One region of the Enterobacter cloacae complex sp. HYC003_NIDB genome, then DNA from elsewhere that is predicted to be linked to it. Evidence: predicted binding sites of a transcription regulator. Region 1 holds the regulator's gene; the other holds the start of a gene.
What was found. The regulator PhoB, encoded in region 1, activates phosphate uptake and scavenging genes when phosphate is short. The targets are predictions, from matches to a motif close to CTGTCATAAAACTGNCNNAT.

Region 1 (4,064 bases):
CCTGCGCCAACGAACAGCGCAAATGTCATAAAGCCCAGCGCGATAATGTCACGCGATTTCAAGTGATGGGTCATAAAACCTTACTGCCTGTGGATGTGGTGTTGAATACGTTGAGATTTTCGCCATCCCTCACGGGACGATACAGCGGAAAATTTGCTCAATTTCAGCGGGATATGCTCCCGTCCTGGCGTGGCGAAGAATTGTTTTTCGATTTACCACGCAAATACAGTCGGTCTGACAGTATATGGGGGGCAATTTAAACGCTTATAACGTTTAAAGGCAAGAAGGGATCGTAAAACCAGAACAATATGCCAGCATGAAAATTCAGACCAAAATAATATGCCATGTATAAGAAAAACTCATGGCTAATCATGCGAACAAAAAAGCACCAGCCGTATAATATTCATCCGCGTTTCGCTTGACTGCAAAGCAAACGGGCCAGCAATCGCTGGCCCGTGGAAAGGTAGCCTGACACATCTGCCGTCAGGCGCTTTTTTTGGCAATTAATCGTTCCGGAATCACGAAGCTAAAGCGCGTGCCCTTACCCAGGGTGCTTTCGATATTGAGCCGGCTTTCGTGGTGGCTGACGGCATGCTTCACAATTGCCAGTCCCAGTCCGCTCCCGCCGGTCTGCCGCGAGCGCGCCTTATCCACCCGGTAGAATCGTTCGGTGAGACGCGGGAGGTGCTCGGGCCCGATCCCCGGCCCGTTGTCCTCGACGCTAAACTCAGCGCCCGCCGGGGTATGCTGCCAGCTCACCGCGATATGCGTCCCTTTCGGGGTATGATTCACGGCGTTATAGACCAGGTTTGAGATAGCGCTTCGCAGCTCATCTTCACTGCCGAGCACTTTCAGCGTGTTATCAACGTCAAAACTCAGGGTGTGCTGATTATGACTCAGCGTTTGGGCTTCGCGCTCCACCACCCGCAACATCATCGGCACATCAATGATGTCGTTTAGCGCCAGCGACGGGGCAGCCTCAATCTTTGAAAGCGTCAGCAGCTGTTTGACCAGCCCTTCCATGCGGAACGTCTGCTCCCGCATGGTATGCAGTGCTTTCTCACGCGGCGCCCCCTCAAGCGTTTGCTCCTGCATCATCTCCAGGTAGCCCTGAAGCACCGTCAACGGCGTACGCAGCTCGTGGCTGACGTTGGCAAAGAAGTTACGTCTCGCGCCCTCAAGCTGGTGCATCTGGGTAACGTCCCGCGCTACCATCAGCCACTGCCGATCGCTGTAGGGCATCACGCGGATTTCCAGATGGCGACCGTTATTGAGCTTCAGATTGTGCGGGCGCGAAAAATCCCGCTTTTTCAGATACAGCGTGAACTCGGGATAACGCAGAAGGTTCAGGATGTTCTGACCATTATCATCCGGCCAGCGCAGGCCCAGCAGCTGTTGCGCGAGGCCATTACACCAGAAGATTGTCCCTTCTTCTGTCGTCAGGATCACCGCGTCCGGCAGCGACTCCGCACCGCTACGAAAGCGTTTGATCAGGCTTCCCAGCTCACGACGGCGCTTTTTGTTACGCATCTGCATCTGGTGCAGGCCGTAGAGTAGCGGTTCCCAGCTCCCGCTTCCCGGCGGGGGTGTCATACTTCTGTCGACCCACAGCCACCAGGAGAGACGCAGTAAATTCCAGAAATGCCAGACGAGCAATCCCGTCACGGCCACCAGTAAAAACCACGGCAGATAGCCAAAGATAGCCCCCAGAATGAGGGCCGGAATACAACATAAGATCAGTTCAAAGACGAGCCTTTTCCATGACAGACGTTCCAGCACGCGTCACACTCCTGTCATTGTTCAGAAACGGGTCGAGAAACGATAACCCGTGCCGCGGACCGTCTGTACCATGCGATCGTGGCCGCTCAGTTCCAGCGCTTTACGCAGGCGGCGAATATGGACGTCAACCGTTCGGTCTTCGACATAGACGTTAGTTCCCCAGACGTTATTCAGCAACTGTTCGCGGCTGTAAACGCGCTCCGGGTGGGTCATAAAGAAGTGCAGGAGTTTAAATTCGGTCGGTCCCATATCGAGGGGATTTTCACCGGTCATGACCCGGTGTGAGGTAGGATCCAGGCTCAGCCCCTGCATCTCAATCACCTCTTCCACCGCCATCGGTGAAATACGGCGCATCACGGCTTTGATACGCGCCACCAGCTCTTTCGGGGAGAACGGTTTAGTGATGTAATCGTCCGCGCCGGTTTCCAGACCGCGCACGCGATCCTCTTCCTCACCGCGCGCCGTCAGCATTACCACCGGGATATCGCGGGTCATCGCCTCGCGTTTGATATGCTTGATAAACTGCAATCCGGAACCGCCAGGCAGCATCCAGTCCAGCAGGATCAGATCGGGCCAGGGTTCATTCAGCTGGTTCACCGCGCTGTCATAATCTTCCGCTTCAACCGGCTGGAAGCCATTTTGTTCAAGCACGAAGCACACCATTTCACGGATCGGAGCTTCATCTTCTACGACCAGAATACGTCTCGCCATACTTTGCCCTGTCTTATCGTATTTAAGTTACAAGTCTGTAATGCGGCGTCATTATGCGTCAGATTTATGACAGATTTATGAAAAACATTACCACTATAAATAGCAAACTGTTGTTTTATTACAGCGGTTATTTTCCGTTCCCCGAACGTTTATAATCCTGCTTTCTTATTATTGCCACGGATCTTTTATGCGCATACTTCACACCTCAGACTGGCACCTGGGTCAAAATTTTTACAGCAAAAGCCGCGCCGCGGAACATGAAGCGTTCCTGAACTGGCTGCTGGAGACGGCTCAGGCTGACGAGGTGGACGCGATTATTGTGGCGGGCGACATTTTTGATACCGGATCGCCGCCGAGCTATGCGCGTGAGCTGTACAACCGTTTTGTGGTCAACCTCCAGCAAACCGGTTGTCACCTTGTGATTGTCGCCGGAAACCATGACTCGGTGGCGACGCTGAATGAATCCCGCGATATTCTGGCGTTCCTCAATACCACCGTGGTGGCCAGCGCCGGACACGCGCCGCAGATCCTGAAAAAACGCGACGGCACGCCGGGCGCAGTGCTGTGCCCAATTCCGTTTTTACGCCCGCGCGATATCGTGCAAAGCCAGGCAGGTCTGTCCGGCAGCGAAAAACAGCAGCATCTGTTGCAGGCCATCACCCGCTATTATCACCAGCAACATACGGAAGCCTGCGCCCTGCGCGGCGATCAGGCCATTCCGATCATTGCCACCGGACACCTCACCACCGTCGGAGCCAGTAAGAGTGATGCGGTGCGCGAGATCTATATCGGTACGCTGGACGCGTTTCCGGCGCAAAACTTCCCCCCCGCCGACTACATTGCCCTCGGGCATATTCACCGGGCGCAGATCATCGGCGGCTGCGAGCATATCCGCTACTGCGGCTCGCCCATTTCGCTCAGTTTTGACGAAACGGGCAAAGCCAAATCCGTGCATCTGGTGAGCTTCACCGGAGGCAAACTCAGCGCCGTTGAGACGCTTGAGGTGCCGGTCACCCAGCCGCTGGCGGTGCTGAAAGGCGATCTGGCCGCCATTACCGCTCAGCTTGAGCAGTGGCGCGGCGCAGCGCTTAATCCCCCCGTCTGGCTCGATATCGAAATCACCACCGACGACTACCTGTACGATATGCAGCGTAAAATACAGACGCTGACGGAAGACCTTCCCGTGGAGGTGCTGCTGGTACGCCGCAGCCGCGAGCAGCGCGAGAAAATACTGCTCAACGCCCAGCGTGAAACGCTTAGCGAACTTCGGGTTGAAGAGGTGTTCGCGCGGCGGCTTGCGCATGAAGAGGTGGACGAGGCCAGACGCACCAGGCTTAACGAGCTGTTTGCCCAGACCCTGCATTCCCTCCATGACGAGGACGAAAACGCATGAAAATTCTGAGCCTGCGCCTGAAAAATCTGAATTCGCTAAAGGGTGAGTGGAAAATTGATTTCACCGCGGAGCCGTTCGCCAGCAACGGACTGTTTGCCATCACCGGCGCAACCGGCGCGGGTAAAACCACGCTGCTGGATGCCATCTGCCTGGCGCTTTACCACGAAACGCCGCGTCTTAA
Region 2 (4,064 bases), 210 kb from region 1:
CCGGCCATAACCAGAATATCCCACTTAAAGCGTGCGGCGGCAGGATCGGCACCCTCTTCGTGCCAGTGCATGATGTGACCAAACACGTTGTTGGCGCGCGGGTTAGCGGCATCGACCGGCGCCTTGCCCTCTTTACCGCGATCGCTGTTGTTGGTGAGCGTACAGTAGACGCTGCCGCTGGCGTGCGGATCGACGGCAATCCACTCCGGGCGATCCATTTTCGTTGCCCCCACCGCGTCGGCCGCCAGGCGGGTTTTGATCAGCAGATCGCCCTGGCTTTCAAACCCGTTGCTTTTATCCAGGCCATTTTGCCCGAAGATCAGCGGCAGCCAGTCGCCGCTTCCGTCCTGGTTGAACCTGGCGACGTACAGCGTGCCGGACGTCAGCAGCTGCATATTGGCTTCCCGGTTCGCGGGATCGTATTTTTTGTCGGAGACAAACTTATAGATGTACTCAAACTTCTGGTCGTCGCCCATGTAGACCACCACGCGATTATCGGCGGCGAGCGTGACGGCGGCCCCCTCATGCTTGAAGCGGCCCAGCGCGGTGTGCTTGCGCGGGGTGGAGGTCGGGTTGTAGGGATCGATCTCCACCACCCAGCCGAAACGGTTGGGTTCGTTAGGGGTTTTATCGACGCTGAACCGCTCATCCACCTCGTTCCAGCGGTAGGACTCATCGCTGTCGCTGATGCCGTAGCGTTTTTCCAGCGGATTGAGATCGGCTTTTTTCACAAAAATGTCCGACCAGTTCTCCTCGCAGGTGAGATAGGTGCCCCAAGGCGTGTGGCCGTTGGCGCAGTTCTGCATGGTGCCCAGAACGCGTTCCCCCTGCAGATCGGCGGCGGTTTTCATTAAATCCTGATGCCGCGCCGGGCCGGTAAGCTGCATCGGCGTATTGACGGTAATACGCCGGGCGAAGGAAGACGGACGCACCACCTCCCAGCCGCTGCCCGTTTTTTTCACTTCCACCACCGACACGCCCATCGCGTTCTGCCCCTTGCGGGCTTTATCGAGGCTCCAGTTCGCCGTACCGTCGGTAAACAGCATCCCGTTATCGATGTATTCATGGTTCAGCGCCAGCAGGCCATGCTCCGGGTTTTGCGCCCCCTGCGGCAGGCTAAACCACGCCATGCCGTCGTGGTGCATGCCCGCCTGCACAGCCTGTTCGTCTGTGGTATTGCTGGCGTCCGGCTTAAATGCCGGCATGTTGTCTTTGATTCCCGTCGGATCACCCCAGCGATAGAACGGGCGGGCAATATAGCCTTCTGGCACCCTGACCGTGTCTTCCGTGGAGACGTCGATGCTGGTAAAGCCCAGGGAAACCGCTTTTGCCAGCGCGGAAGGCTTCGATACCGCGGCAATGGCATTTTCGGGTGTGATCAGATACGGGAATGATACGGCGGCCCCCGCTACGGCCCCCATCTGGAGAAAACGGCGGCGGGAGAGGAACACCTCTGCAACCTCGGAGAATACCGGGTTAGCGCTGCGGTTACTGATATCGTCGCGATGTTCTTTTTTAAATACGGATTTGAGGGGTCTGCCCATAGCGGCTTCCTGTCATTGGCCAAGAGGTAAGGATGTGGCGACCAGTGTAAGAAGCTTTTATTACAATTTTATAACACGACAACGAAGGGATTGGGGCGTCCCTGCCCCGGATAACGAGGTGGAACGCTTAGAACTCGTAGCCAACCGAGACCTTAAAGGTACGCGGCTCGCCCTGAGTGATGTAAGTACCGGAATCGTCCACGCTTGACCAGTAGTTCTCGTTGGTCACGTTGTCGATGCCTGCCCGCACGGTCATCTGGTTTTCATTGTGGTTCACCGCGAAGCGATAGCGCATGCCCAGATCCAGCGTGGTGTAGCTGTCCAGCTTTTTGGTGTTCGCAAGATCGGCATACTGCGTGCCGGAGTGGTTAACGCGCGCGGTCGCCGTCAGGCCTTCAATCGGCTTGATATCGTACTCTGCGCCCAGCACGGCGTAGAAGCTCGGAATACCGATCGCATCGTTGCCCTGATTGACGCCGTTTTTGGTTTTGGTCAGCTCGGCCTGCAACCAGGTGGCGCTGGCGTTCAGGCGCATCCCAAGCATTGGCTCGCCGAAGACGTTCAGCTCCACGCCGCGGTTACGTTGTTCTGCATCCAGGCCGTAGTGACCGCTGTCGTCAAGGATCGCCGACGGCATTTTGATCTCAAACAGCGCCAGGGAGCCGCCCACGCGGCCAAAGTCCGCCTTTACGCCCACTTCGTTCTGCTTAGAGTGCACGATACCGGTGCTCTGGCCGTAGTTAGTAGCAGTGTTCGGCGCAGTTTCACCGGGCTGTAACGCCTCGGTGTGGTTGGCGTAGAGGGAAATTTCCTCCCACGGTTTATAGACTACGCCGTAGGTTGGCATCCAGCGGCTGCCGTCGAAACCGTCCGCGTCGTTTTCCGCGCCGGTGATTTTGTTGTACCCGCGGATGACAACTTTCTGATGACGTGCGCCTGCGGTGAACAGCAGCTTGTCGTCCAGTACGCCCAGCGTATCGCTCAGCAGCCAGCCCTGGGTACGGGTGCGCCCGCTGGTCAGCGGATCGCTGTATTTCCCGCCTGAGCCGTTGAAGTTAGTGCTGTCCGGCATATCAACGCCGGTGTTGTGATAGATGTTGGTGGTCGGGTTATCTGCCGCCGCCGACATTTTCCACGCGATTTTTTCGTTTTTGGTCATCGCCGAATACCCGACGTTCACCTTGTGCGAGACAAAACCGGTGTCAAAGTTACCGCGAATGCCCGCCATGCCGCTGACGGAATCGCTGATGCGGTTGGTATCAAGGCGGCTGACCGTCGCATTACCGCTCTTATCGAGGAGCTTCGGCGCGCTGTAGATCCCTTCTTCGTGCGCGTGCTGCGCGCCGAGACCGGTATATGCCGTCCAGCTATCGGTGATGTCATACTCGCTGCGCCACATCCCGAACTCGTTTTCGATATCGCTGTAGGCCCACTTCTGCGAGAAGTTGCGATCGTTCTTCGGCGGCTCAGGCACAAAGTCCACCGCCGAGATGTTGACGCTGGTTGGGCTGCCGTGGAAGGTTTTTTTCTGGTAGCCCAGGTCCAGCGAGGTGCGGAAGCGGTCGCCTTTGTAATCCAGGCCGGTGGAGAGCAGCGTGGTGCGGCGGCGGTCGTTCGGCACGCCGGTTTCCCCTTCGCGATGCACGAGGTTCACGCGCGCGCCAAACTGGTCGTTATCGCCAAAGCGACGACCCGCATCCAGCGTGGTGCCAATCTGGGAATCCGAGGTGTAGTCAACGCCCACTTTCGCCTGCGGGGTGTCGCCCGCGTGTTTGGGCTCAAGGTTGATCATCCCGCCCACGCCGGAGCTTGCGGCGCCGTTCATCAGGGAGTTGGCCCCTTTGAAGATCTCGATACGGTCGACCATCTGGGCATCCACCACCTGACGCGGCAGCACCCCGGACAATCCGCCAAAGGTCATATCGTCGCCGTCAAACTTCAGGCCGCGAATGCGGAAGGTTTCAGCGCTGTTGCCGTAACCCTGAACAAATTGTACGCCCGCGTCGTTGGCAACCACGTCAGCAATGGTTTTTGCCTGCTGATCTTCCACCAGCTTCGAGGTGTAGCTGATGATGTTGAACGGCACGTCCATGGCGTTCTGCTGACCGAGCATACCCATGCGCCCGCCGTTCGCCACCTGTCCGTCGAGGAAGGCTGGAAGCAGCTGGTCACCACCGGGTTTGAAATCACTCCCCGCCGTGGACTGGACCACGATGGTGTCCTCTTTTTTCTCATCCGCCGCAAAAGCGGAGTGTGTAACCGCGCCGATGGCAATCGCCAGCAGCGTTTTGTGCATTGTGGTGTTGTTCATAATGAGCTCTTAACGTGCGCGCAAAAATGACCCGTTGTCGGGCCTTAAAAGTTATTAAAAGAAATGCAAATGAGAACTATACGCATTATGAATGCGTAATCAAGTGTCAACGGACATCTCTGAGCGAGAAGAGACAAGAAACAAGGCTGGCGGGAGGTATGGCGCGCAACCACCCCGAAACAGGGGTGGTTGCTAAGGCATTATTTTTT

Region 2: O1722_RS17185 (PhoX family protein) is a predicted target of PhoB. The motif match lies at 1,602-1,621, and genes of this name have one in related genera.

Annotation. Positions count from the first base shown of each region.
Region 1 covers NZ_CP114220.1:3,818,842-3,822,905, forward strand. The annotation lists gene brnQ (branched-chain amino acid transporter carrier protein BrnQ) at 1-74, opposite strand, end outside; gene phoR (phosphate regulon sensor histidine kinase PhoR) at 484-1,779, opposite strand; gene phoB (phosphate response regulator transcription factor PhoB) at 1,801-2,490, opposite strand; gene sbcD (exonuclease subunit SbcD) at 2,678-3,883, shown strand; gene sbcC (exonuclease subunit SbcC) at 3,880-4,064, shown strand, end outside.
Region 2 covers NZ_CP114220.1:3,605,622-3,609,685, forward strand. The annotation lists gene O1722_RS17185 (PhoX family protein) at 1-1,544, opposite strand, end outside; gene O1722_RS17190 (TonB-dependent receptor) at 1,672-3,855, opposite strand; gene yahO (DUF1471 family periplasmic protein YahO) at 4,056-4,064, opposite strand, start outside.